Regions from separate parts of the Kitasatospora sp. NPDC048286 genome, predicted to be linked through region 3. Evidence: riboswitches for the same ligand, from Rfam matches in the RefSeq annotation. Region 3 holds a riboswitch; each other region holds the start of a gene.
What was found. A riboswitch is a leader RNA that binds a small molecule or an ion and turns the genes downstream of it on or off. The one in region 3 is predicted to bind cyclic di-AMP.

Region 1 (6,953 bases), on a different contig from region 3:
GGGCACCGACTGGGACGCCACCGCGCTGCGCGAGGTGATCGACCTCTCGCTCGACTCGATGCGCCCGGTCGACGCCCCCACCACCTGGGTGCTGTCCAACCACGACGTCACCCGGCACGCCACCCGGTTCGCCAACGAACCCGGCCTCGGCACCCAGATCCGCACCCCCGGCGACCGCGAACTCGGCCTGCGCCGCGCCCGCGCCGCCACCCTGCTGATGCTCGCGCTGCCCGGCTCGGCGTACGTCTACCAGGGCGAGGAGCTCGGCCTGCCGGACGTCACCGACCTGCCCGACGAGGTCCGCCAGGACCCGTCGTTCTTCCGCCAGGCCGGCCAGGACGGCTACCGCGACGGCTGCCGCGTCCCGATCCCGTGGTCCGGCGCCGAGGCCCCGTACGGCTTCGGCCCGGTGGCCGGCGGACCGTCCTGGCTGCCGCAGCCGGCCGAGTGGGCCGGGCTGAGCGTCGAGGCGCAGACCGGCGACCCGACCTCCACCCTGGAGCTCTACCGCAGCGCGCTGGCCGTCCGCCGGGCCCAGCCCGACCTCGGCGCCGGCACCGGGGTCGAGTGGCTGGAGAGCCCCGAGGGCACCCTGGCGTTCCGCCGCGGCGCCTTCGTCTGCACCGTGAACACCACCGGGGAGCCGGTGCGGATCGCGGCCCCGGGCACGCTGTTGCTCGCCTCGGCCGACCTCGTGGTGGACGGCGGCGAGACGGTGCTCGCACCGGACAGCACCGGCTGGTGGGCGGTCTGACGTGGTTGGAATAGGCTCTGGGACCGTGACTACGGCGCGACTCTCAGACATCGCGGCGCAGGCGGGGGTCAGCGAAGCCACCGTCTCCCGCGTGCTCAACGGCAAGGCGAACGTTTCCGCCGCCACCCGGCAGACCGTTCTGGCGGCGCTGGACGTGCTCGGGTACGAGCGGCCGACCCGCCTGCGCCAGCGCAGCGCCGGGCTGATCGGTCTGATCACGCCGGAGCTGAGCAACCCGATCTTCCCGGCGCTGGCCCAGGTGATCGAGCAGGTGCTCAGCCGGCACGGCTACACCCCGGTGCTGTGCACCCAGACGCCGGGCGGGTCCACCGAGGACGAACTGGTGGACATGCTGGTGGACCGGGGAGTGGCGGGCATCGTCTTCGTCTCCGGGCTGCACGCCGACTCCACCGCCGACCACGACCGCTACGCCCGGCTGGCCGGGCGTGGGGTGCCGTTCGTGCTGATCAACGGCTACAGCGAGAAGATCGACGCGCCGTTCATCTCGCCGGACGACCGGGCCGCGATGTGGATGGCCGTCCAGCACCTGGCCGAACTCGGGCACGAGCGGATCGGGTTGGCCGTCGGGCAGCGCCGGTACGTGCCGGTGCTGCGCAAGATCGAGGGCTTCACGGCGGCGATGCGCGAGGTGCTCGGGCACAGCGCGGAATCGGCCGAGAACCTCGTCCACCACACGCTGTTCAGCGTGGAGGGCGGGCACGCGGCGGCCGGCGCGCTGCTCGACAAGGGCTGCACGGCGATCGTCTGCGGGAGCGACATGATGGCGCTCGGGGCGATCCGGGCGGTGCGCCAGCGCGGGCTGTCGGTGCCGCAGGACGTGTCGGTGGTCGGGTTCGACGACTCGCCGCTGATCGCCTTCACGGAGCCGCCGCTGACCACGATCCGCCAGCCGGTCGAGGCGATGGCCACGGCGGCGGTGGACGCGCTGCTGGAGGAGGTCGGCGGAAACGCCGCCCAGCGGGGCGAGTTCATGTTCCAGCCGGAGCTGGTGATGCGCGGGTCCACGGGGGCCTGCGCGCGCTGAATCCCGGCGGCCGCGGCCGACGCGCGGGCCCCGGAGGGCGGTTGCCCTCCGGGGCCCTTCGGCGTGCGCGCGGCCGGTCGTGGCGGCCGTCGGGTGGTCAGCCCTCCTGGGTGGTCGGCCGGTCGGCGGTCAGACGGTGCCCGTCGGCCGCGTCGCCGGTCCGGGTCTCGGTGCGGCGGCCGCGGGCCAGGTAGTCGCGCAGGACCAGTTCGACGGCGTCCTGGGGGTTCTTGGTGCCGGAGAGCATCATCACGTCGATCGCGAGGTTCGCGTCGAGGGTGACGGTGACCTGGGCCATGTGGACTCCTCCTCGGGTGTCCTCGGGTGTCCTCGGGTGCAGAGCAGCAGCATGCCCGTTGGAGCGGGGATCCACCACGGGGATACGGCCGGAGGTACGCCGGAACCCCCGGGGGGAGCGACCAGACTCTCCCCGGGGGCGTGGGTGGTCAGCGTTCGGGCGACAGCTGACAGATGATGAAATCTGTTACCTGTTACCTGTTACCTGTTACCTGTTACCTGTTACCTGTTACCTGTCAGCTGAAGCCCGTCGGCTGTCCGACTGCGCGCCGTACTCAGACCCGGCCGGCGAAGTCCGGGGCCCAGTTGGCGATGCTCTGCTCGCGGACGCCCGAGCTCGGGTTGGCGGCCTCGACGTACTTGCCGTTGCCGACGTAGATCGCGACGTGGTAGACGCCGGAGTCCTTGCCGTTGTTGGACCAGAACAGCAGGTCGCCCGGCTGGAGGCTGTCCAGCGAGACGTGGGTGCTGGCGGCGGCCTGGTCGGCGGCGACGCGCGGGACGGAGACGCCCGCGGCGCGCAGCGCGGCCTGGGTCAGGCCGGAGCAGTCCCAGCCGCCGTTGCCGGTGCCGCCGTAGACGTACGCCTGACCGACCTTCGACTCGGCGAAGGCGACCGCGGCGGCCATGCTGCCGGTGGCGGCCGGAGCCTGGGTCTGGGCCTGCGGCGCGGGCTTGGTGGCCGGCTTGGCGGCCGGGGCCGGGGTCTGCGCGGTCGGCTGGGCGTTCACGGCACCGCCGTTCGCGGACTGGCCGGACTTCTGGGAGCGGTCCGACCCGGTGGAGTCCGAGCCGTTCGCACCGCCGAAGGACAGCTGCTGGCCCGGGTAGATGGTGTCCGGGCCCTCGGTCAGGGTGCCGCGGTTGAGCTCGTACAGCCGCTGCCAGCCGCCCTGCACGTTGTGCTGGTCGGCGATCGAGGACAGCCAGTCGCCCTCGACCACGGTGTAGTCGCCGCCCTGGGCCTGCTGCTGACGCTTCTGGACCCAGTCGCCTCGGTTGCCGGAGGCGGTGGAGCCGGCGGTGGCCTGCGCGCCGTCCTGGGCGGGCGCGGCGGGCTTCGTGGCGGGGGCCTGGGGCTTCGCGGCCGGAGCGGCCGGCTTGGCGCTCTGGACGGGCGCGGCGGGCTTGGAAGCGGTCGAGCCCGTGGTCGAGCCCGCCGAGGTGTCGACGGCGGCCGGGGTGCCGCCCTTGGTCAGGCCGGCCTTGACGGAGCAGACGGGCCAGGCACCCGGGCCCTGCGAGGCGAGGACCTTCTCGGCGATCGCGATCTGCTGGTCCTTGGTGGCCAGGTCGGCGCGCGCCGCGTAGGCGGTGCCGCCGAAGGCGGACCAGGTGCTGGAGGTGAACTGGAGGCCGCCGTAGAAGCCGTTGCCGGTGTTGATGCTCCAGTTGCCGCCGCTCTCGCACTGGGCGACCTTGTCCCAGGTGGCGACGGAGGCGGCCGAGGCGGTGCCCGAGGTGAGGCAGGGGACGGTGAGGCCGACGCCCGCGACGCCGAGGGCGGCGATCACGCGGCGGGTGCGGCTGGGCAGGCTGGTGCCGTTGGTGGGCAGCATGAAGACGGAGTCCTCTCCCACGCCTGCGAGGTGAGCTGTCGGATTCGGGCTGGAGTTGCCCGGCCGCGCTGGTGGGCGCGGCTTCACCCCTAGCCCTGGACCGTTCCGGAGACCGGTCCGGGGCGACTTACCTGTGGGTCCCCCGCTCCTGCCGTGGTGCGTTTTCGCGCTGCCAGGACATCCGACGGCAGGACTCGGCGTCGCGGATGAACCGGGTTCGTGTGGTCACGAACGGGGAGCACGTTAATCAGACTCAAGTTCAAACTGCAAACCACTGTGATGTGCATCACGGTTTAGTGGGAACTGCCAAAATTGCTGCCACCCATGATCGCAAATGATCGTTTTCGGGCAATGTCGTTGCTGAAGTCGACAACTGGCTTCACCTCAGGGCTGACGTGACGGCGCGTCGAGTCGCGGAGTCGGCGCACCCTGACGGTGGGGGAGTGGTCACGATTCGAACGCCTGGGCCCGCGCTCCCTATTCCGTTTCAAATACCGCCAGAACGGACATTCCGCGCCATTTTCGCGTCATTGTCGTCCGCATCCCGGCGGGAGGGTGGCACGGGAGGGGCGACCCGGGAGGGACGACGCTCGGGCGGTGGGAGTGGGAGGGGTAAAGCGAAGGGCCCGGAACGCAAGCCGTTCCGGGCCCTTCGGAGCGCGCCGAGCGGCGCGCGGAGTCGACTACTGCCCGGCGGGCGCCTCGGCGGCCGCGTGGGCGCCGCGAGCACCCTCCACGACCCCCTCGGCCTCGGCGGCGGCCGCCGCCTCCGCCTCGGCCCGCGCCAGGTCCTCCGGGGACGGCGTGGGCAGCGCGGCCAGGTACGTGGAGGCGATCAGCTGGCCGACCGACGGGTACGAGCCCAGCGGCGCGGCCGACGGGCAGCCGGTCTCCTCGGCGGCGGTGGCGAGCAGCTCGGAGTCCGCCTCCGGGCCGATCACCAGCGGGGCCAGCGCCGGGCGCTGCGAGCCGGTCTCCCTGAGGTGGTTGACGGCCGCGGCCACCGAGCCGGGCACGTCGAGCGCGGCGGCGACGACCGGCACGGCCAGTCGGGCGGCCAGCAGCACGCCGGTGATGCCGGCCGCCGCGGCGGCGTCCTCGCCGCCGACGGTGGTCAGCACCACGCCGTCCGCGGCGGTCGCGATGGCGAACAGCCGGGCGCGGTCGGCCCGGGCCAGCCCGGCCTCGGACAGCCGGACGTGCACGGCCTCGGCCAGCAGCGGGTGCGGGCCCAGCGGGTCGGTGACGGGTGCGCCGTACTCGGCGGCGAGCGCGTGAAGCTCGGTCAGGAAGGTGTGCGGGCCGGGCACCAGCGGCACCAGGACGGGCATCGGCAGCCCGGCCTCGGCGGCCAGGGTCAGCAGCTCGGCCACGGTGCGGTCCTCGCCGTCCGCGCCCTCGGTGCCGTCACCCGGGAGGTAGCCGACCGCGGTCTGGACGCCGTTCTGCTCGGTGCGGACGATCGAGAGCAGCTCCTCGACGACCGAGCGGGACTCGGGCCCGGCGGTCGCGGGCACGGCGAGCACCAGGGCCGGGGCGCCGGCCGGGATCTCGGGGCGCTCGGGACGACGGTGGCGCCCCCGCGCACGGGAGCCTGGAGTGCGGACGGGCAGTGGCGCGCCCGGGATGGCTGCGGTGCTCATGCCGGAGATCGTAGGACATCTGCCCGTCAGGCTTGCAGTCGGCTGCCGTGCGGGATTCACGTGAGCGCCGTGCGGACCCGGTGCGTCCTCGGCGTCGGTCCGGGCGCTTTGCCTACAATCCGGACATTCTTCGCCCAACCCCCGCATGGTCGCCCGTGGTTGTCTCGACGTGATCCGAGGGGCGGGCGTTGCACCCGGGGCGCGTGAGATGTCTCACAGCATGAGGGTGGTTTGACTGAGGGTCACGGGCATGCGACTCCCGGCATTCGAAGATCAACATTCGGCGGGGAGGTGCTCACGGCCGGTTATCGCAAACTCGGCGATTCCATCGGCTATGTCCGTTTACGTACCGTCAGGAGAAGGGTCCGTGAAGAGTTCGCGCCTGCGGATAAAAGGCCTCGTGCACCTGCAATGTCTCGTGCTGATGCACGTGCACTGCAGCTATCATCGCGTCAAGTGAGGCGTTGTGCCGGACCGGTACGGGGCCGGTCCGTTCGTTTCGGCGGTGCCGGGGGCGCCGCGCTGGACGACAACTCCGGAGCTCTTCGGGAGACTTCTATGCACGACTCGCAGGACACGCACGGTTCGTACGACACCTACAACGGGATGGCCGCCGCCGATCTCCAGGGGGTGGTCTGGCAAAAGAGCCTGCACAGCAACTCCCAGGGCAACTGCGTCGAGTTCGCGGCCCTGCCGGGCGGCGACGTGGCGATGCGCAACTCGCGCTTCCCGGACGGACCGGCCCTCATCTACACCCGGGCCGAGATCGCCGCCCTGCTGCTGGGGGCGAAGGACGGGGAGTTCGACCACCTGGCGGTCTGACCGGCCGCCGTGCTCCACCATCGGGGGGCCGTCGTGGGTGCCGACACCACGACGGCCTTTGTCTTTTCCTTGCTCCGGACGACCCCTTCTTCGGACGACCTCCGCTACGGAGGCCTCGTCCGGCGGCGTCCCAAGGAGCCGTGCGGCCGTCCCGCCGCCCTGGGCCGCTCGCGGGCCGACGGCACCGGAAGGTCTCGGCGGGGCCTGGTGGAAGGGCCCGGAGTGTGGTCCTCCCGGGGCTTCCCGCGACCGGCCACACGCCGTCAGGCGCAGGGGCCGTCCCGGGTGGCAGGGTCCGTCCCGGGTGCACGGGTCCGTCCCGCCTGCGCGGCCCGTCCTAGGCCGAGCGCCGATGCCGTCCGCCGACCTCGACGGGCCCGTCGAGCGGTGAGCGGCCGCCGAGCCCGGGGTGTCCGTCCAGCGGATAGCCGCCGACCGTCTCCGCCTCGAACATCGCCCAGACCACCTTGCCGCTGCCCAGCGGGTGCCAGCCCCAGGAGCGGCTGAACGACTCCACCAGGTGCAGCCCGCGGCCCGACTCGGCGACGAAGTCGGCCTCCCGGGCGACCGGGCCGATGCTGCTCGGATCGCTCACCGCGCAGACCACCTGGGGTGCGCGGTGCACGAGGCTTATTCGGATCGGGAGCCGGCCGTCCGCGGTCGGCTGTATGGGAAAGTCGTACTCGCCCTGGGCGCCGCCCGACGGGTCGGGCCGTGCGCCGATCGCATGCCGGAGCGCGTTGGTCACGAGTTCCGAGGCCACCAGCGCGACGTCGTCGAACAGCTCCGTCAGGCCCCAGCGCTGGAGCGTGCTCCGAGCGAAGTCGCGCGCG
Region 2 (6,953 bases), on a different contig from region 3:
CGAGGCACTCGACGTCCTCACCCGCCTGCTCGACCCGGCCGTACTGGTCCACGGCCCGGAGGTCCGCCCGCTCGCCCTGGACCGCCACGGCCTGGTGCTGCGCCTGGACCACCCATACGGTCACCGCGACGTCCGCCTGGTCTTCTCCGAACCCGCCCGGGACACCGAGGAGTTCGGCCACCGGATGCACGAGCTGCTGGCCGCCGCCCAGTACGGCCTGCCGGTCCACCGACGCTGACCCCCGTCCCGTCACCGCTCGACCGCGTCCTCCAGCACCACCCGCCCGATCCGCACGTAGAGTTCCGGCCGCCACCGGCGCACCGCGAGCGCCAGCGCCACCCCGCCCGCGAACACCCCGATCACCAGGTACGGGATCAGCCGGAACAGCAGCGTGTGCGCCGCCGCCCCGGCCGCGGCGTCCTTGTTGAGCACCAGCAGCACCACCACCCCGGCCATCGCCACCCCGCCCACCAGCGGCGCGACCAGCGTCCGGAACCAGTGGGCGGTCTCCGGGTGCCGCCCCCGCACGTGGAAGTACCCGACCACGGCGAAGGAGCAGAGCGTCTGCACGACCAGGATCGCCATCGTCCCGAGCAGCGCCAGCAGCGTGTACAGGTGCGCGTACGGGTCCATCCCGGCCGCCAGGAACCCCGCCACCAGCCCCACCGCGATCACCGACTGCACCACCGAGGCGACGTGCGGCGAGCCGTGCCGCGGATGGGTGCGGCCGAGCCCCCGGTGCAGCAGCCCCTCCCGCCCGATCGCGTACAGGTAGCGGGCCGCGCACTGGTGGAAGGCCATCGCGCAGGCGAACGAGCCGGTGACGACCAGCCATTGGAACACCTTCACCGCCCAGGCCCCCAGGTGCGCGCCGAGCGGGTCGAAGAACAGGTTGTTGCCGTCCTTGCCCGGCACCGCGCCGCCCGCCACCGCGATCGCCCGCTCGACCCCGTTGCCGGACACGATCATCCAGGACACGAAGACGTAGAGCAGCCCGACCCCGATCACCGACACCAGCGTCGCCCGCGGCACCACCCGCTTCGGGTCGCGGGACTCCTCGCCGTACATCGCGGTGGACTCGAACCCCACCCAGGACCAGAACGCGAAGAACAGGCCGAGCCCCGCCGCGGCCGCCGAACTCCCCACCCCCCTCAGCGCGTTCAGCGGGTTCACGGCCGCGAGCACGATCCCGTCCGGGCCGCCGCCGGAGAACAGCACGGCGAACGAGACCGCACTCAGCACCCCGATCTCCAGCACCAGCGCGACCCCGAGCACCTTGGCCGTCAGGTGCAGGTCGAACCAGGCCATCACCCCGATCACCGCCGCCCCGGACAGCGCGTACCAGCCCCAGCCCAGCTCCACCCCCAGCTGCGAACGGACCAGCCCGCGCAGCGAGTACGCGAAGAAGCCGAGGGCCGAGGCCTCGGTGACGACGTACGCGAGCACCGCGAGCAGCCCCGAGGCCATCCCGACCACCCGGCCCAGCCCGTGCGAGACGTAGCCGTAGAACGCGCCGGCCGCGGTGATGTGCCGGGCCATCGCCACGTAGCCGACCGAGAACACCGTCAGCACCACGGTCGCCACGACGTACGCGGCGGGCGCGCCGACGCCGTTGCCCTGCCCGACGATGATCGGCAGGTTGCCGGTCATCGCGGTGATCGGGGCGGCGGTGGCGAGCGCCATGAACACCACGCCGACCAGGCCGACCGAATCGGCCTTCAGCCGGTCGACCCCGTCCTCCCCGGGTCGCTCCCGGCCGGCCGTCCTCCCCGCCACGCCCCCACTCCGGACCGCCATCCGCCCTCCTCGCCTCCGGACCCGCCCGCCCGGCCGGACCGACCGGGCGCTGACCGTCCGCCAGCATGACGTGCCGCGGCCACCCGGCGATGCCCCCGAACCCCTCCGTGACACCGGAGTTGACGCCGCGTTCGACCCGTCCGAACGAACCCGGGAACAGCCGGGCGGCGCGGAAACGGCAGTGGCCGGCCCGGCCGCACGAGGAGTCCTCGTACGGCCGGGCCGGCCTGGGCGTGTCCCGCGCCCATGTCCGCCGTGCGGCGATCACCCGGTCGAGCGGTCACCCGACATGACCATCCCGGAGGATCGTTTCGCCCCGCAGCGACGGTGGTTCCGGAAACCCTCGGAGTTCAGCCGTGGGTCAGAGCGCGACGCCGTGCGCGCGCAGGTAGGCGACCGGGTTGATGTCCGAGCCGTACTCCGAGCCGTTGCGGATCTCGAAGTGCAGGTGCGGGCCGGTCACGTTGCCGGTGGCGCCGGAGAGGCCGATCTGCTGGCCGACGGTGACGGCCTGACCGATCCTCACACCGATCGAGGAGAGGTGCGCGTACTCGGCGTAGTGGCCGTCGGCGAGCTTGATCTCGACCTCGTTGCCGTAGGCGCCGCCGTTGCCGGCCTTGACCACGACACCGTTGGCGATGGCGCGCAGCGGGGTGCCGGTGGAGGCGACGAAGTCCTGGCCGGTGTGGTGGCCGGAGGCCCACATCGAGCCGGCCACGCCGTAGGCGGTGCCGAGCCTCGGGTTGGCCAGCGGGGCGACGAAGCCGGAGGTGGCGGCGGCGACCGGAGTGGCGGTCACGGCCTGGGCCGGGGTGGCGACCTGCAGCTGGGTCTGCAGCTGCGCGGACGGCTTGGCGACCTCGGTCCGCACCTGGACCTGGTCCTGCGCCTTGGCGGCCTGGGTCGCGGGAGCGGCCGGGGCGGCCGGGGCGGCGGGCTTCGCCGGAGCGGAGTCGGCCGACGGCGCGACGGCGTGGCCCGGCAGCGCGAGCTGCTGGCCGGCGAAGATCAGGTTCGGGTTGGCACCGACGACCGAGCGGTTCCGCTCGTACAGCGCGTGCCAGCCGCCCTCGACGTTCTTGACCTCGGCGATCTTGGACAGGGTGTCACCGCTGACGACGCGGTAGCTCTCCTGCGCGGCCCGGGCGGCCGGAGCGGTGGCCGGAGCAGCGGCCGGAGCGGCCGACTCGGCGCCGGCGGAGGCGGCGGCCTGCGCGACCGGCGCGGCCGGAGCGGTGTGGGCCTGGGCACTCATCGCGGTGACGAGCGGGAGGGCGAAGGAGACACCGGTGACGGCGGTGGCGATGCCGATGCGGGCGGCGCGGGGCAGGGCGATACGACGAGCCTGAGCAGGCATGGAAGTTTCCTCTCCGACGCCTGCGAGGTGAGCTGTCGGGTTCGGGCTGGAGTTGCCCGGCCGCATGCGCGGCTTCACCCCTAGCCGGTCCTGGACGCCCGCGCCCTGAGGCGCGAACTCCGGTCCGGCGACTTACCTGTGGGTCCCCCGCTCCTGCCGTACAGAGTTCGTTTCGAACCACCGGGCAGCGGCAGGACTCGGCGTTCCACCCGGCGGATCCGTCCGGACTGGCCGGGCGGTCGCTGAACTAAAACCCATCCGTTCGGGTGAAGCAATGTCGATCTTTGAAAGCGCAACCATTCCCCCTCCCCCGGTGACCCTCCGCAGGCCGGAGCCCACCATCCGTACACAATCCATTCACCCCCCGCCACTGATCCACGACCCTGCGCCGAGATCCGCGACGCTGCGCAGCCGCCTACTCACACCCCGCCCACCGTCAACACACCCACCGGTGACCCTTGTCACGTGCGCCTCGGCAGCGCAGGATTCGCCCGTGGCCACCTCAGAGGCCGGCACCCTGCGCCTGAGCACCGCGCAGGGCCGCTGGGTACTACTGGCGACGGTGCTCGGCTCCAGCATGGCGATGCTCGACGGCACCGTGGTGAACGTCGCCCTGCCCCGGATCGGCGCCGACCTCGGCGCCTCCCTCGCGTCCCTGCAATGGACCCTGAACGCCTATCTGCTCACCCTGGCGGGCCTGATCCTGCTCGGCGGCGCACTGGGCGACCGCTACGGGCGGCGCAAGGTCTTCCTGATCGGCGTGGTCTGGTTCGCCATCGCCTCCGCCGCCTGCGCCGCCGCACCGAACATCCACGTGCTGATCGCCGCCCGCGCCGTCCAGGGCATCGGCGGAGCACTGCTCACCCCCGGCTCGCTCGCCATGCTCCAGGCCGTCTTCCACCCTGACGACCGCTCGGCGGCGGTCGGCCTCTGGTCCGGCCTGGGCGGGGTGTCGGCCGCGGTCGGCCCGTTCCTCGGCGGCTGGCTGGTGGACGGACCCGGCTGGCGCTGGATCTTCCTGCTGAACCTGCCGCTCGCCGCCGCCGTGATCGCCGTCGCCACCCGGTCGGTGCCGGAGAGCCGGGACAAGGACGCCTCCGGCCGCTTCGACGTGCTCGGCGCCGTGCTCGCCGCCCTCGCCCTCGGCGCGATCACCTACGCGCTGACCGCGGCCGGCGAGGGCCTGTCCCCCACCGTCTGGGTCAGCGGGGTGATCGGGGTGGCGCTCGGCGTCGCCTTCGTGGCCGTCGAGCGCCGCGCACCCGAACCGATGCTGCCGCTCGGCCTCTTCTCCTCCCGGCTGTTCACCGCGGTGAACCTGGTCACCCTGTGCGTGTACGCGGCGTTCAGCGGCGTCTTCTTCCTGCTGGTGGTGCAGCTCCAGATCGTGTCGGGGTTCTCGCCGCTGGTCTCGGGCTTCGCCCTGGTGCCGATCACCGTGCTGATGCTGCTGCTGTCCGCCCGTGCCGGACGCCTCGGCAAGCGGATCGGCCCGCGCATCCCGCTCACCGTCGGCCCGATGCTGTGCGCCGCCGGGGTGCTGCTGATGCTGCGCATCGGCCCGGACTCCTCGTACTGGGTGGACGTGCTTCCCGCCGTCACGGTGCTGGGCTGCGGCATGACGCTGCTGGTCGCACCGCTGACGGCGACCGTGCTGGCCGCCGTCGAGGTCCGCCACGCGGGCATCGCCAGCGGGGTCAACAACGCCGCCGCCCGCGCGGCCGGCCTGCTCGCGGTGGCCGCCCTGCCGGCGCTGGCCGGGCTGAGCGGCGACGCCTACCGGGTGCCCGCCTCGGTCGACGCCGCCTTCCACACCGCCATGCTGATCTGCGCGGGCCTGCTGGTCGCCGGCGGGCTGATCGCCTCCGCGACCGTACGGGGCAACGTGCTCGCCCCCGAGGAGCAGCCGGTGGCCGAGCCGAACTGCGACTGGCCGTGCGGGCCCACCGCCCCGCCGCTCGACCCGGGCCACGTCCCCGTGACGCGCGAGGGCCCCGCCACCGGTCCGGCGGCGGGGCCCTCACCCAAGGGCTGACGCTACGTCAGAAGGCGCTTCCTGTCAGGGAATGCCGCCCGTCAGAGAATGTCGCCGGGCGCGTACTTGGCGGCCTCCGGGTAGGCGGCCGCGACGGCCTCCACCCGGCGGACGACCTCGGCGACCTGGGCGCCGGCCGCGCCGGTGAAGGACAGCTTGTCGGCCAGCAGCGCGTCCAGGGCGGCCCGGTCCAGCGGGATCCGCTCGTCGGCGGCCAGCCGGTCCAGCAGCTCGTTCTCCCGGGCGCCGGCGCGCATCGCCAGCGCGGAGGCGACGGCGTGCTCCTTGATGACCTCGTGCCCGGTCTCCCGGCCGACGCCCGCGCGCACCGCGCCCATCAGCACCTTGGTGGTGGCGAGGAACGGCAGGTAGCGGTCCAGCTCGGCCTCGATCACGGCGGGGAAGGCGCCGAACTCGTCGAGGACGGTCAGGAAGGTCTCCAGCAGGCCGTCGAAGGCGAAGAACGCGTCCGGCAGCGCGACCCGGCGCACCACCGAGCAGGAGACGTCGCCCTCGTTCCACTGGTCGCCGGCCAGCTCGCCGGTCATCGAGGCGTAGCCGCGCAGGATGACGGCCAGGCCGTTGACGCGCTCGCAGGAGCGGGTGTTCATCTTGTGGGGCATCGCGGAGGAGCCGACCTGGCCCTCCTTGAAGCCCTCCGTCACCAGCTCGTGGCCGGCCATCAGGCGGATGGTCTTGGCCAGGCTGGACGGCGCGGCGGCCAGCTGGACGAGGGCGGTGAGCACCTCGAAGTCCAGCGAGCGCGGGTAGACCTGGCCGACGCTGGTCAGCGCGCGGTCGAAGCCGAGGTGCCCGGCGACCCGGCGCTCCAGCTCGGCGAGCTTCTCGGTGTCCCCACCGAGGAGGTCCAGCATGTCCTGGGCGGTGCCGACCGGGCCCTTGATCCCGCGCAGCGGGTAGCGGGCGATCAGCTCCTCCAGGCGGCGGAAGGCGACCAGCAGCTCGTCGGTGATCGAGGCGAACCGCTTGCCCAGGGTGGTGGCCTGCGCGGCCACGTTGTGCGAGCGGCCGGCCATGACCAGCTCGGAGTGCTGGGCGGACAGCTTGGCCAGACGCACCAGCACGGCCACCGTGCGGTCCCGCACGTGCTCCAGGGACTGGCGGATCTGGAGCTGCTCGACGTTCTCGGTCAGGTCCCGGGACGTCATGCCCTTGTGGATCTGCTCGTGCCCGGCGAGCTCGCTGAACTCCTCGATGCGGGCCTTCACGTCGTGGCGGGTGATCCGCTCACGGGCGGCGATCGAGCCGAGGTCGACCTGGTCGATCACCCGCTCGTAGTCGGCGACGGCCGTCGCCGGCACCTCGACGCCGAGGTCCTGCTGGGCCTTCAGGACGGCCAGCCACAGGTGGCGCTCGAGGACCACCTTGTGCTCGGGGGACCACAGCTGGGCCAGGGTCGCCGAGGCGTACCGGGAGGCCAGGACATTGGGGATCTGGGGCTTCGCGCTCACGCTTCGCAAGGGTAACAGCCGAGGTCACGCCGGACGTCGGCGGATGGGGTAGGCTGGGTCAATTGAGCGCCCTTCAGATGGCACTTCAAAGCCTCCTCACCGCAAGGATATCACATCGATGAGCGAAGCACCAGCGGCCACGGGGAACCCCGGCGATGCCCTCGCCGCGGCCCTGCGCACCGAGCAGGCCCATCTCACCCGGCTCTACGCCCGACTGGACGCCGTCCGCGAACGCGCCCGCCGCACCGCCGACGGCGCCCACGACCAGGCCGCACCCGGCGGCACCCACCAG
Region 3 (6,953 bases):
GGACGCCGCCATCTCGGATCAGGAAGTCGGCCGGGCCGACTTTTCGTGCGGGTGGCTTGTGGAGGAGCGGGGTGGCGCCTGGGAGTGGGAAGTCGGCGGGCTCGACTTCCTGTGCGGGCGCGGGTCTGGTCGAGGCGTTGGCCCGGGGCGGAGTGGAGTGGGAAGTCGGTCGGGCCGACTTCTCGTGTCGCGGCGGGACTGGCCGGGCGGGAGCGAGGGCGTGGGAAGTCGGCGGGTTCGGCGTTCTGCGCTGGTGGGGGCGTGGCTGGGGGCGGAGGTAGGTTCGGGGTGTGACGACGAATGTTCCGGGCGCGAAGTTGATCCTGCTGACCACCACCCACCGGGTGGCTCCCGGGCTGCTGGCGTGGCCGGCGTGGGAGGCGTTGCGGTCGGCGGGGCGGGTGTTGGTGGGGGACGAGGGGCATCCGCAGGTGGCGGCGGTGCGGCAGGCCGGGGTGGGCGTGGAGGTCGTGCCGGTCGGGTCGGCGCCCGCGTTGGCGCGGCTGCTGACCGGGCAGCCGGCCGGGGGCGGGCCGACGGTGTGGCTGGGCGGCCCGGACGGGGACCCGGGGCTGACCGACGCGTTGGCGCGGCTCGCGGTGGAGCGGGCCGGCGAGGTGCCCGAGATCGAGGTGCTGCCCGGCTCGTACGACCTGCCGGGGTCGCGGCTGCTGGACCTGGTGACGGTGATGGACCGGCTGCGCTCCCCGGGCGGTTGCCCCTGGGACGCCGAGCAGACGCACGAGACCCTGGTGAAGTACCTGGTCGAGGAGGCGTACGAGCTGGTCGAGGCGATCGAGGACGGGGAGCGGCAGACGCTGCGCGAGGAGCTGGGCGACGTCCTGTTCCAGGTGTTCTTCCACTCCCGGATCGCCGAGGAGCACCCGACCGACCCGTTCACCGTCGACGACGTGGCCGGGGACATCGTCGAGAAGCTGATGTACCGGCACCCGCACGTGTTCGGGAACGTCGAGGTCGAGGGCGCCACCGAGGCGGAGGCGAACTGGGAGCAGCTGAAGGCGGCGGAGAAGGCGGACCGCGAGTCGGTGCTGGACGGCGTGCCGTCCGGGCTGCCCGCGCTGGCGTACGCGGCGAAGCTGGTGTCCCGGGTGCGCCGGTCCGGGTTCACCGGGATGCCGGACGAGCCGTACGAGCTGCCCGCCGAGCTGACCGCCGACTCGGCGGGCCGGCTGCTGCTCGCGGTGGTGCAGCGGGCCCATGACGCCGGGGTGGACGTGGACGCGGCGCTGCGGTCGGCCGCGCGCGGTTACCGGGACGGGGTGCGCGCGGCCGAGGGTCTCGAGCCGGACGGGGAGTAGGCGCTAGGCCGCCGTGGCGGTGTGCTCCGGGCGCCGCTGCGGCGGGACGAGTTCGCCGATGGCCTCGCCGACGAGGAGGACGAGTTCGGCGAGCCGCTCCAGGTCGAGGTGGTCGGGCAGGTCGGCCAGCGAGATGATCCGCTCGCCGCCCGGGCCGGCGACGGCGAACAGGTCGATCGGCCCGAGGTGCTTCTCGGCGGTGTCGACGAGGGCGGCGACGTCGCTGGGGCGGCGGATGTCGCCGCAGACGCCGACGACGGGGCAGCCCGGCCGGTCGAGTTCGGTGGCGAGGTCCTCGGCGACGCCGACGTACTGGTCGGCGATCAGCATTCCGGCGGCGCCGGCCGCGGAGAACCGGCGGGCGAGGCCCGCGCCCGACCCGCCGTCGAGGACCGCGATGACGACGACTGACCCGCTGACCCGCATGGCCTGCTCCTCCCTGTGGGCGACACCGCACCGGCGCCCACGCGTACTGCGGAGGATCGTAGGCACGTCCTGACCCTCCGCAACAGGGATTACCCCTCAGGTGACCAGGCTCACGCCCGCCCCGCGGCCAAGAGTCGGCCAAGAGCTGTCCACGGACCGTCCACGACCCGTCCACGGACGGTCAACGGCCCGGCCACGGCCTGTCCATGAGCCGGCCGTGAGCCGGCCGTGACCCGGTCATGACCCCGCCGCGGAGCGCCGCCCGACGGGCGCGGCCCGCCGGAGGGCGGGTGCGCCGGTCGCACCGGATACGGTCGGTCCATGCCAGCTCAGCCCGACCCCGCCCGGCCCGCCGCCGCGTCCTCCGATGCCCCCGCCCCACAGCTGTTCACCTGGGAGTTCGCCTCCGACCCGTACCCCGCCTACGCCTGGCTGCGCGAGCACGCCCCGGTGCACCGCACCACCCTGCCGAGCGGGGTGGAGGCCTGGCTGGTGACCAGGTACGCCGACGCCCGGCAGGCGCTCGCGGACAGCCGGCTGTCGAAGAACCCGGCGCACCACAGCGAGCAGGCGCACCGCACCGGCCGGGTGGGCATCCCGGGGGAGCGGCAGGCGGACCTGATGACCCACCTGCTGAACATCGACCCGCCGGACCACACCCGGCTGCGCCGCCTGGTGTCGAAGGCGTTCACGCCGCGCCGGGTGGCCGAGTTCGAGCCGCGGGTGCAGCAGCTCACCGACCGGCTGATCGACGGCTTCGCGCAGCGCGGCTCGGCGGACCTGATCCACGAGTTCGCCTTCCCGCTCCCCATCTACGCGATCTGCGACATGCTCGGGGTGCCGGCCGAGGACCAGGACGACTTCCGCGACTGGGCCGGGATGATGCTGCGACACACGAAGCCGGGGCAAGGCGGCGGCCAGCGCGGCGGCGTGGGGCGGGCGGTGAAGCGGATGCGGGCGTACCTGCTGGAGCTGATCCACCGCAAGCGCGCGGACCTCGGGGACGACCTGATCTCCGGTCTGATCCGGGCCAGTGACCACGGTGAGCACCTGACGGAGAACGAGGCCGCGGCGATGGCCTTCATCCTCCTGTTCGCGGGCTTCGAGACGACCGTGAACCTGATCGGCAACGGCACGTACGCGCTGCTGCGCAACCCGGACCAGCGCCGGCTGCTGCAGGAGTCGGTGGCGCGCGGGGAGAGCGCGCTGCTGGAGACCGGGATCGAGGAACTCCTGCGCTACGACGGGCCGGTGGAGCTGGCGACCTGGCGGTTCGCGACCCGTCCGCTGACCATCGGCGGGGTGGACATCCCGGTCGGCGACCCGGTGCTGGTGGTGCTGGCCGCGGCGGACCGCGACCCGGCCCGGTTCGCCGCCGAGAACACCCTGGACCTGGCCCGTGCGGACAATCCCCACCTGGGCTTCGGGCACGGCATCCACTACTGCATCGGCGCTCCGCTCGCCCGGTTGGAGGGGCGTGCGGCGCTGGCCTCGCTGCTTTCCCGGCTGCCCGATCTGCGGCTCGCGGAAAGCCCGGACGCCCTGCGCTGGCGCGGTGGCCTGATCATGCGTGGGCTGCGCGAACTACCGGTGGAATTCAGTCCGGAGGGCCGCTCTCCGCATACCCCTCCGTACACCCCTTCGCAGGCCTCTCCAACGCCTCCGACCTGCTGAGATCACGCTGACGGGACGTCGCCGATCGCCCGCCGACGTGGGTGTGAACACCCATCAATCCGGACATAACACCGCCGTTGGTAGGCGATCGAACACGGGCCGTAATTGTCGTGTGATATCGACGATATGAGCTTGTGATTGTCCTGATGATCTGTCTACTCTCCCTGGAGTTCGCAGCTGCGGACCTCGTGCGCGGAACGCCGAATCCTGCCCGCCGCGCCCGGGAAACCGACCAGACCCTGGGCAGGGGCGGGGGAACCAGGTTTGTTGCCGTCTCCCACGGCTTGGGGTGAAGCCGCCCGAGCGGAATCGTTTCCGCGTACGGCGGCCGGGCCACCTCCCGGTCCGAACCCGACAGCTCACCTCGCAGGCGTGCGGAGAGGGACCTCTTCATGCTGTTCGTTGGAACTGGCCGTCACCGTCGTCGCACCCAAGCCGAGAAGGCCATCGCCGTCGCCGGTGTGGCCGGCGTCGGACTCGCGATGCCGCTCCTCACCGCCACCGGCGCCTCCGCCGCCCCGGCCTCCACCTGGGACGCCGTCGCCCAGTGCGAGAGCGGCGGCAACTGGGGCATCAACACCGGCAACGGCTTCTACGGCGGCCTCCAGTTCACCTCCAGCACCTGGAAGGCGTACGGCGGCACCGCCTACGCGTCGCAGGCCAACCAGGCCAGCAAGGCCCAGCAGATCTCGGTCGCCGAGAAGGTGCTGGCCTCGCAGGGGCCGGGCGCCTGGCCGGTCTGCTCCCAGAAGGCGGGTCTGACCAAGGGCGGCGCCGCGGCCGTGGTCGACACCTCCTCGGACGCCAAGCCGCAGTCCGCCCCCAAGCAGCAGACCCCGAAGCCCGCCGCCAAGCCGGCCGAGAAGCCGGCCGCGCAGCAGCCCGCCGCCCAGAAGCCGGTCCAGAAGCCCGCCGCGCAGCCGGTCCAGCAGGCCGCCCCGCAGCAGCAGGCGCAGCCGCAGACCCCGGGCTTCTCCGGCAAGGCCGGCTGGGACGCCGACGCCAAGGTGTTCTGGTACCAGAACAACGGCGCCTGGTACTGGACCAGCCACCAGAGCGTCTACCAGCAGTACGCCGGCCAGGCCGCCGCCCAGCCGCAGTACGCTCCGCTCGCCGCCCAGCAGGCCCCGCAGGCCGCCGGCCACGACTACACCGTCCGCGCCGGGGACACCCTGTCGACCATCGCCGCCGCCCAGGGCGTGTCCGGCGGCTGGCACGCGCTGTACGACCAGAACCACGCCACCGTCGGCGGCGACCCGAACCTGATCATGCCCGGCCAGGTGCTGCACCTCGGCTGAGCCGTCGCACCGGCCGTCACCCGACGCCGTCGTCGCACCGGCCGTCACCCGACGCCGTCGTCACCCCCGTCGTGACCCGACGCCGGTGCCGCTCCGCCCGCCGTCCGAAGGGGACCGGTCCTACCGGTCCCCTTCGTCCGCATTCGCCCGCTCCGGTGGGACAAGCTGGGACAAGCAGGTGAACTACCGGTGGGTAGTGGGGCCACACGCTGAGACGGGACCGAGGCGGACGTGGCCCCGGGAGCCCGGGCGGTTAGGCTCTGGTCGTAACGACTCCGCAATCGTCCTGCTGACAGCACCCACCGTCAGACCGGACCCTGCTTCCGCAAGGAGATGCCTCGTGCCGTCCATCGATGTCGTCGTAGCCCGTGAGATCCTCGACTCGCGCGGCAACCCCACGGTCGAGGTCGAGGTCGGCCTCGACGACGGCAGCACGGGTCGTGCCGCCGTCCCGTCGGGTGCCTCCACCGGTGCCTTCGAGGCGCTGGAGCTGCGCGACGGCGACAAGAACCGCTACTTCGGCAAGGGCGTCGAGAAGGCCGTCCTGGCCGTCATCGAGCAGATCGGCCCGGAGCTGGTCGGCTACGACGCCACCGAGCAGCGCCTGATCGACCAGGCCATGCTGGACCTGGACGCCACCCCGGACAAGTCCTCGCTCGGCGCCAACGCCATCCTGGGCGTCTCGCTGGCCGTCGCGCACGCCGCCTCCGAGGCCAGCGACCTGCCGCTGTTCCGCTACCTGGGCGGCCCGAACGCGCACGTCCTGCCCGTCCCGATGATGAACATCCTCAACGGTGGGTCGCACGCCGACTCCAACGTCGACATCCAGGAGTTCATGATCGCCCCGATCGGCGCGGAGTCCTTCTCCGAGGCCGTCCGCTGGGGCGTCGAGGTCTACCACACGCTCAAGGGCGTGCTGAAGGAGCGCGGCCTGTCCACCGGTCTGGGCGACGAGGGCGGCTTCGCCCCGAACCTGGACTCCAACCGCGAGGCCCTGGACCTCATCGTCGAGGCCATCCAGAAGGCCGGCTACGTGCCCGGCCGTGACGTCGCGCTGGCCCTGGACGTCGCCTCCTCCGAGTTCTACGAGGACGGCGCCTACCACTTCGAGGGCAAGGAGCTCACCGCCGCCGAGCTCATCGAGTACTACGCCGAGCTGGTCGCCGCCTACCCGCTGGTCTCCATCGAGGACCCGCTGGACGAGTCGGACTGGGACGGCTGGAAGGCCATGACCGAGAAGCTGGGCGACAAGGTCCAGCTGGTCGGCGACGACCTGTTCGTCACCAACCCGGCCCGCCTGGCCCGCGGCATCGAGACCGGCACCGCCAACGCGCTGCTGGTGAAGGTGAACCAGATCGGTTCGCTGACCGAGACCCTGGACGCCGTCGAGCTGGCCCAGCGCAACGGCTACCGCTGCATGATGTCGCACCGCTCCGGCGAGACCGAGGACGTCACCATCGCCGACCTGGCCGTCGCCACCAACTGCGGCCAGATCAAGACCGGTGCCCCGGCCCGCTCCGAGCGCGTCGCCAAGTACAACCAGCTGCTGCGCATCGAGGAGATCCTCGACGACGCCGCCGAGTACGCCGGCCGCGGCGCCTTCCCGCGCTTCCGCTCCGCCGAGTGACCAGCGGATCGGTACGGCGAGCCCGGGGCTGAGCGCTCCGGGCACGGGGGCCGAGTGCTCCCGGTAGCGCACGCCTGACCGGTGCCCCGCCGTTCACCCCGTAGGGTGGACGGCGGGGCACCGTCGCGACCAGGAGGGGATACGGGAGATGGCTGGCTGGAGGATCCCGGGCTTGGCGGCCCGGCCCCGGTTCACGAGCCGGGCGACCGTCCTCGTCCTGGTGCTCTGCTCCCTGGTGGCGATCCTCGCCTACCCGACGCGGCAGTTCATCTCCCAGCGCGCCGAGATCTCCGCCCAGCGGGCGAAGGCCGACCACGCGCGCCAGCAGGTCGAGCAGCTGCGCCGGGAGCGGGCCCGCTGGCAGGACCCGGAGTACGTCAAGGCGCAGGCCCGCGCCCGGCTGCACTACGCGGTGCCGGGGGAGACCCCGTACATCGCGGTGGACCCGGCCGGCCAGGGCTCCGCCCAGCCCTCCTCGTCCGCGGCCGGTGCGGCCTCCGCCCGGAACGCGGCCCCCGGAAGCGCCACCGGCCAGGCGATGGCCGCCAAACCCTGGTACGCCAGCATCTGGGACTCGGTGGACGCCGCCGACACCGCCGCGGCGGCCCC
Region 4 (6,953 bases), on a different contig from region 3:
CGGCTGCGCCTCGGGCAGCCGGACCTGGTGAGGGCGCTGGAGTCCGGCACCGTCCCGAGCGCGGCCGATCCGATGGACGTCGCGGCCGCCGCCTACCTGGTGCGTTCGTCGGGCTGGAGCCGGCTGGTGGCCGAGGCCGGCGAGGAGGCCGAGCGGGCCGGTGCCGAGGACGCGGCCGCGGAGGCGGCCCGGCTGGTGGAGAAGCTGCAGGCCGAGCTGGCCGAGGTGCGGGCCGCCGCCCGGGCGGACCTGGACCGGCAGCGGGCCGAGTCCGACGGTGTCCGCAAGGAGGCCGAGTCGCTGCGCAAGAAGGTGCGGTCGCTGGAGAGCGACACCCGCCGGGCGCAGGCCGAGACCCGCCGGGTGAGCGGTGAGCTGGAGGCCCTGAAGGCGCAGGCCGCGGCCGAGCGCGGCGCTGCCGAGACCGAGGCGCGCAGGCTCCGGCACCGGCTCTCCGAACTGGAGACCGCGGCCGAGCAGGGCCGCCGGTCGGCCCGCGAGGGGCGCAGCGTCGAGGACATGCGGCTGCGGCTGCTGCTGGACACCGTGCTGCAGTCGGCCCAGGGTCTGCAGCGGGAGCTGGCGCTGCCGGTCTCCCAGATCCGCCCGGCGGACCTGGTGGAGGCGGTGGTGCCGGGGGCGGCCTCGCCGCACGACGTGGCCCGGCGCGGGCTGGCCGAGGACGATCCGGCGCTGCTGGACCAGCTGCTGGCGATCCCCCAGGTGCACCTGGTGGTGGACGGCTACAACGTGACCAAGACCGGCTATCCGGCGCTGCCGCTGGAGCAGCAGCGGATCCGGCTGCTGGGCGGGCTGGCGATGCTGGCCCAGCGCACCCAGGCGGAGGTCACCTGCGTGTTCGACGGGCAGGATCTGGACGTCCCGGTGATCATGGCGCCACCGCGCGGGGTCCGGGTGCGGTTCAGTCGGACCGGGGAGACGGCCGACGAGCTGATCCGCCGTCTGGTGCGGGCCGAGCCGCAGGGTCGTCCGGTGGTGGTGGTGTCCACCGACCGGGAGGTCGCGGAGGGCGTGCGGAAGGCGGGCGCGCGCCCCGTGGCGTCGGTGCTGCTGTTGAACCGGCTGGCCCGGCCCTGACCTCGGCCGATTCCGTGTGATTCCTGGTCAGGGGTGGTCCCGGGGCTTTGTGAGGGGGCTGTGGAGTCAGTGTGGGGTGGCCGAGTTCATGCCATCGGGGGAGTGGCAAAACGGATAGATCTTCACTAGGGTCTGGCGTCAAACCTATTTTCGGGAATCTCATCCCATCAGGTGAGTCCGCTGGAAGAAGGAGCCGGTCCCTTGGCCTCCCACCGCCGTCCCAAGCAGCCGAGCCGCGCGCGGATCTCCGTGCTCACCGCTGCCGCTGCGACCGCGGTCGCCCTCTCCGCCCAGGTGGCCGCGCACGCCGCGCCGCAGCCGAACAAGGCGGACGTCAAGGCGCAGATCGACCAGCTCCAGGAGGAGCAGGAGCAGGCGGCGGAGAAGTACAACGGCGCCAAGGAGCGGGCCGACCAGCTGCGCAAGCAGGCCGACCAGCTGCAGGACCAGGTGGCCCGCAGCCAGGAGCAGATGACCCAGCTCCAGGGCGGCCTGGCCGAGGTGGCGGGGGATCAGTACCGCTCCGGCGGCATCGACCCGTCCGTCCAGCTGATGCTCTCCTCCGACCCGTCCGGTTACCTGGAGAAGGCCTCGACCGTCCAGCAGGCCAGCACCAGCCAGGCCGAGGCGCTCAAGGGGCTGCTGGAGCAGCAGCGCCGGCTGGACCAGGAGAAGGCCGAGGCGGCCGCCGTGCTCGCCTCGCTGGACACCACCACCAAGGACCTCAACCAGGCCAAGGCGGACGTCAACACCAAGCTGAAGGCCGCCCAGGACCTGCTGAACTCGCTCAGCGCCGCCGACCGCGCCGCGCTGAAGGCCCAGCAGGCGCAGGACGACCGCGCCTCGCGCGGCAGCGAGCGGGTCGACCTCGGCAGCCTGCCGCCGGCCAGCGGCTACGCGGCCGTGGCGATGGCCAAGGCGATGAGCAAGCAGGGCTCGCCGTACGTGTGGGGCGCCACCGGCTCGACCACCTTCGACTGCTCGGGCCTGATGGTCTGGTCGTACGGGCAGGCGGGCGTCTCGCTGCCGCGCACCTCGCAGGAGCAGGGCCACTACGGCACCCGGGTGCCCTCGCTGGACCAGGCCCAGCCCGGCGACCTGGTGATCTACGGCTCCGACATGCACCACGTCGGGATGTACATCGGCAACGGCATGGTGGTCCACGCGCCGCACACCGGTGACGTGGTGAAGGTGATGAAGGCCGACGCGATGCCGATCAACACCATCCGCCGGGTCTGACGGCCCGACACGCCCGCGGGGCTCCTCGGGGGCCTGTGAAAAGCGCCACCCTCGCCGTGGGGGTGGCGTTCGGCTTTCCCGCCCTTTCCTGACCACATGCTGAGAACCGATCAGCCTTGTGTGTGCCTGTGGTCACCATCGGTCATTTTCACAAAAGAACTTGGGTAATCTTCTGTCTTTTTTCTGACAAGGATTTGAACGGATCACGGTTCAGTTACTAGGGTCATGCTCCGAACCACCGCACTGTCGATCGCCCAGCCAGGGTGGCGGCGGTGGTTACCGCCGAGTTCGCGAGGCAGCGGGGCAGGTCGAAGCGACTGCCCGACAGGGGAGCCCAGTATTCGGGGGCGCTGCGGAGCGGAGCCGGGGAACCACGTTCCTCCGGGGTGAATCGGCGCCAGGTCGGCCGGTGGAACGGCCGTGAGGCGTCGTAGGGCATGCTTCCGGCCCGAACCCGTCAGCTCACCCGGTAGGCGGATGTAGGAAGAAGGAGTCCGCCTTCGTGGCGTCCCATCGTCGTCCCAAGCCCGCCGGTCGCGCCCGCGTCTCGATCCTGACGGGTGTCGCCGCGGCGGCCGTCGTCCTCTCCGCGCAGGGTGCCCACGCGGACCCGCAGCCGACCAAGGAACAGGTCAAGGGGCAGGTCGACCAGCTCAACGAGCAGGCCGAGGTCGCGACCGAGAACTACAACGCCGCCCAGGCCAAGCAGCAGGAGCTGGAGAAGCAGGTCTCCGGCCTGCAGGACCAGGTGGCCCGTCAGCAGGCCCAGGTCACCGAGCTCCAGGGCGGCCTCGCCGAGATCGCCGGCGAGCAGTACCGCAACGGGGGCATATCCCCGACCGTCCAGCTGATGTTCTCCTCCAGCCCGGACAACTTCCTCAGCCAGGCCGGCACGCTGAACCAGGCCGGCAGCACCCAGAAGGGTCAGCTGAAGGAGCTCCAGGAGCAGCAGCGCAAGCTCGACCAGGACCGCAACGAGGCCCAGGGCAAGCTCGCCGAGCTGGAGTCGACCACCCAGCAGCTGAAGGCCTCCAAGGACGAGGTCCAGGGCAAGCTGAAGGCGGCCCAGGACCTGCTCAACACCCTGACCGAGCAGGACCGCCAGGCGCTGCGCCAGGCCGAGGAGAAGGCCGCGGCCGACGCCAAGGCCAAGGCCGACGCCGCCCAGGCGCAGCAGCAGGCCGACCGCGCCTCGCGCGACAACAGCCGCGGCAACCTGGCGACCGGCTCGACCGCCGCTCCGGTGAAGGTGGCCGCGGGCAGCTCGCGCGGTGCCGCCGCCCTCTCGTACGCCGCGTCCAAGGTCGGCAGCCCGTACGTCTGGGGCGCCACCGGCCCGGGCTCCTTCGACTGCTCCGGCCTGATGGTCTGGGCGTTCAACCAGGCCGGGGTGTCGCTGCCGCGCACCTCGCAGGCGCAGGCCGGGGCCGGCACCCGGATCGGCTCGGACATCTCCCAGGCCCAGCCCGGCGACCTGCTGATCTTCTACAGCGACGCCCACCACGTCGGCATCTACGCCGGCAACGGCCAGGTGCTGCACGCTCCCAAGCCGGGTGCGTCGGTGCGCTACGAGGCGGTCGGCAACATGCCGCTGGCCTCCATCGTGCGGGTCTGATCCCCGCTCGGACGCCTCCGGGCCCGGCCTTCCCCAGGGAAGGCCGGGCCTGCGGCTTTTCCGGCGGATCGAGCTGATGTCCGATTAGGGGTCGAATATTCGGGTTGGGAGGGGTTTGGACTCGCTTGCCCGGACTCGCTAACGTCTGCCACCGGACTCCCGCTCGACGGCCGCCCGTCCCGGTGCGGCGGCGGGGCCGCGCCGCAGGATTGGAGCCGCTGCCGCCATGCCCGTGCACCGCCGTTCCCAACTGCTCACCCGGGCGCTGGTGCTGACCGCGGCCGCCGCCACCGCGCTGGGCGTGGCCGCCGGAGGCCGCGCCCAGGCCGCGCCGGACAGCCCGGACCCGGGCGACCGTCAGGACGTCAGGACGCAGGTCGAGCAGCTGTACGACGAGGCCGAGCAGGCCTCCGAGAAGGCCAACGCGGCGCAGGAGGCCCAGCGGCGGCTCCAGGGCGAGACCACGATCCTCCAGGGCGAGATCGCCATCGCCCAGGACCAGCTCAACGAGCTGCGCGGCGACCTGGCGACGGTGGCCGGGGCCGAGTACCGCGGCGGCGGGATGGCCCAGACCGCCCAGCTGTTCCTCTCGCCCGACCCGGAGGGCTACCTGGTCCGCGCCCGCACCCTGGGCCAGGCCGCCGCGCGCCAGCAGGAGACCCTGCACGAGCTGGTCACCCGGCAGCGCCGGCTCGACCAGCGCCGCACCGAGGCGGCCGGCAAGCTCGCCGAACTGGACCAGACCCGCCGCACGCTCGCCGACACCAAGCAGCAGATCCAGCAGCGGCTCGCCGGGGCGCAGAAGCTGCTGAACGGTCTGGGTGCCGCCGAGCGGGCCCGGATGACGGCCCAGGACGCCCGGGACGCCGAGCAGCGCGCCACCCGGGGCACCGACCGGCTGGACCTCGGCACCGCCCCGCCCGCCTCCGAGCGCGGGGCGGCCGCGCTGGCCGCTGCGGTGCGGATGATCGGCTCCCCGTACGTCTACGGGGCCACCGGACCGCACGCCTTCGACTGCTCCGGTCTGATGTACTACAGCTGGCGGCAGGCCGGAGTGACCCTGCCACGCACCTCGCAGGCCCAGGCGTACGCCGGGCAGCGGATCAGCCTGTCCGAAGCGCGACCGGGAGACCTGGTGATCTTCTACCGGGACATGCACCACGTCGGCATGTACGCCGGCGGCGGCGTGATCGTGCACGCCCCCCGCCCGGGCGCCAAGGTCCGCTACGAGAGCGTCACCGCCATGCCGGTCTCCGGGGTGGTCCGGCTCTGAACGCCCCGACGCCCGGCTCCGCCGACCCCGCAGACCCCGCCGGGATACCCCGCCCCCGCCGCGCGCTGTCCCGGCGGGGCGCGCTGCTGCTCGCGGCCGGCGGGCTGGCCCAGCTGTCGCTGCCCCCGGCCGCCCCGGCGGCGCCGCCCGCGGCGCGCTCGGCGGACCGGCACGGCGAGGTGGCCGCCGCACTGGCGGAGCGGGCCCGGTCGGCACCGCCGTGGGCCGGGCTGCCGGTGGCCGAGGCGGCGTACCGCAACGTGGTGCTCGCCGCCTCCGGCGGGCCGGAACGGCTGACCGCGGCCGCCGACCTGACGGTGCGGATCGCCGGGTACGACGAGTACCCGGTGGTGTACCCGCGCCGGATCGAGCTGGTCCCGGCCGGGGACGGCTGGCGGGTGGAGCGCGAGGAGAGCGCGGGCGGACCGCCCGCACCCTGGGACTTCGGGCCGCTGCGGTCGGCGCCGGGCGCGCACTGCCTGGTGCTCGGGCCGGTCGCCGGCCCCGACCCGGCCGAGCTGGTCGCGGTGGCGGACCGGGCGGTGCCCGCCGTCACCGAGGTCTGGGGCGGCGCCTGGCCGCAGCGGCTGCTGCTGGAGCGGCCCGCCACCGAGGAGCGGTTCGCCCGGCTGCTGGAGGGCGACCCGGACGGCTGGACGGGCATGGCGGCGGTCACCGTGGCCGCCCCCGGCGCGCCCTGGCACACCCGGGCGGACCGGGTGCTGGTCAACCCGGAGGCGTACGGGCGGCTCAGCGACTTCGGCCGCCAGGTGGTGATCACCCACGAGGCCACCCACGTCGCCACCAGGGCCGACACCCGGGCCTGGACCCCGCTGTGGCTCTCCGAGGGCGTCGCCGACTGGACGGCCTACCGCGACTCGGGTCGCGGCCCGCAGCAGATCGCCCCCGAGCTGGCCAGGGACGTCGCCGCCGGGAGGCTGCCCGCCGCGCTGCCCGCCGACCGGGACTTCGCCGCCGGGGCGGAGGGCATCGCCCAGGCCTACGAGCAGTCCTGGCTGGCCTGCGAGCTGATCGCCCGCACCCACGGGCCGCAGCGGCTGGTCGCCTTCTACCGGGCCGTCGGCGCGGCCGACGGGCAGGGCGAGGACCGGGAGCGCCGGACGGACCGGCTGATGCGCCGCGAGCTGGGCGTCGGGCTGGCGGAGTTCACCCGGCTCTGGCTGGAGCAGGTGGCGGCGCTGAAGGGCTGACCGGCGCTCGGCTCAGCGGTGCTGCCGGGCCGGGGCGCCCGGGTGGTCGATGCCGTCCAGCAGGTCCTGCTCGTAGGCGATGCCCGGGCGCACCGGGTAGCCGGCGGCCGGCAGCGCGGCGGGCTCGCGGTCCAGCACCACGGTGGGCGGCAGCGGCGCCTCGCCGCGGGTGGAGCGCCAGAGCCGGACGCAGGAGAGCACGGCCGCGGCCAGCAGCAGCAGGTTGCGCGCGGCCAGTACGGCGACCGCCATCGGCTCGCTGGCCAGGACCTGGGTGAACACGGTCGGGAACTCGACCAGGGTGAGCGGGCAGGCGATCAGGATCAGCAGCGCCACCGGCCGCTGGCTGCTGTTGCGCACGGTCAGGCAGACCGCCGCGACGCCGACCAGCCAGACCAGGTACTGCGGGCTGATCACCCGGCTGGTCACCACGAAGATCAGCAGCGCGCACAGCGCCGCGTCGTACATGGTGGCCGCGCTGCGGCGCTTGGAGGTGTAGCGCCACAGCAGCAGCCAG

Region 1: it holds a riboswitch for cyclic di-AMP, as region 3 does, so the genes downstream of both, ACGF13_RS18195 (transglycosylase family protein) here and ACGF13_RS14905 (transglycosylase family protein) in region 3, are expected to answer to the same signal.
Region 2: it holds a riboswitch for cyclic di-AMP, as region 3 does, so the genes downstream of both, ACGF13_RS08050 (peptidoglycan DD-metalloendopeptidase family protein) here and ACGF13_RS14905 (transglycosylase family protein) in region 3, are expected to answer to the same signal.
Region 4: it holds a riboswitch for cyclic di-AMP, as region 3 does, so the genes downstream of both, ACGF13_RS06070 (NlpC/P60 family protein) here and ACGF13_RS14905 (transglycosylase family protein) in region 3, are expected to answer to the same signal.

Annotation. Positions count from the first base shown of each region.
Region 1 covers NZ_JBICZE010000006.1:607,619-614,571, forward strand. Annotated here, with positions in the region: gene ACGF13_RS18180 (glycoside hydrolase family 13 protein) at 1-754, shown strand, start outside; gene ACGF13_RS18185 (LacI family DNA-binding transcriptional regulator) at 780-1,799, shown strand; gene ACGF13_RS18190 (hypothetical protein) at 1,897-2,097, opposite strand; gene ACGF13_RS18195 (transglycosylase family protein) at 2,372-3,676, opposite strand; cyclic di-AMP (ydaO/yuaA leader) riboswitch at 3,663-3,824, opposite strand; gene ACGF13_RS18200 (sirohydrochlorin chelatase) at 4,339-5,298, opposite strand; gene ACGF13_RS18205 (DUF397 domain-containing protein) at 5,857-6,120, shown strand; partial or broken gene ACGF13_RS18210 (ATP-binding protein) at 6,569-6,953, opposite strand, start outside.
Region 2 covers NZ_JBICZE010000003.1:36,596-43,548, reverse strand. Annotated here, with positions in the region: gene ACGF13_RS08060 (DUF2470 domain-containing protein) at 1-238, shown strand, start outside; gene ACGF13_RS08055 (APC family permease) at 250-1,797, opposite strand; gene ACGF13_RS08050 (peptidoglycan DD-metalloendopeptidase family protein) at 2,159-3,154, opposite strand; cyclic di-AMP (ydaO/yuaA leader) riboswitch at 3,157-3,294, opposite strand; gene ACGF13_RS08045 (MFS transporter) at 3,648-5,189, shown strand; gene purB (adenylosuccinate lyase) at 5,231-6,661, opposite strand; gene ACGF13_RS08035 (HelD family protein) at 6,780-6,953, shown strand, end outside.
Region 3 covers NZ_JBICZE010000005.1:526,536-533,488, reverse strand. Annotated here, with positions in the region: gene ACGF13_RS14920 (MazG family protein) at 291-1,319, shown strand; gene ACGF13_RS14915 (SDR family NAD(P)-dependent oxidoreductase) at 1,323-1,745, opposite strand; gene ACGF13_RS14910 (cytochrome P450) at 2,067-3,419, shown strand; cyclic di-AMP (ydaO/yuaA leader) riboswitch at 3,640-3,806, shown strand; gene ACGF13_RS14905 (transglycosylase family protein) at 3,812-4,717, shown strand; gene eno (phosphopyruvate hydratase) at 5,058-6,344, shown strand; gene ACGF13_RS14895 (septum formation initiator family protein) at 6,493-6,953, shown strand, end outside.
Region 4 covers NZ_JBICZE010000002.1:385,781-392,733, reverse strand. Annotated here, with positions in the region: gene ACGF13_RS06080 (NYN domain-containing protein) at 1-1,098, shown strand, start outside; gene ACGF13_RS06075 (NlpC/P60 family protein) at 1,300-2,337, shown strand; cyclic di-AMP (ydaO/yuaA leader) riboswitch at 2,676-2,829, shown strand; gene ACGF13_RS06070 (NlpC/P60 family protein) at 2,840-3,952, shown strand; gene ACGF13_RS06065 (NlpC/P60 family protein) at 4,179-5,225, shown strand; gene ACGF13_RS06060 (hypothetical protein) at 5,405-6,436, shown strand; gene ACGF13_RS06055 (glycosyltransferase 87 family protein) at 6,449-6,953, opposite strand, start outside.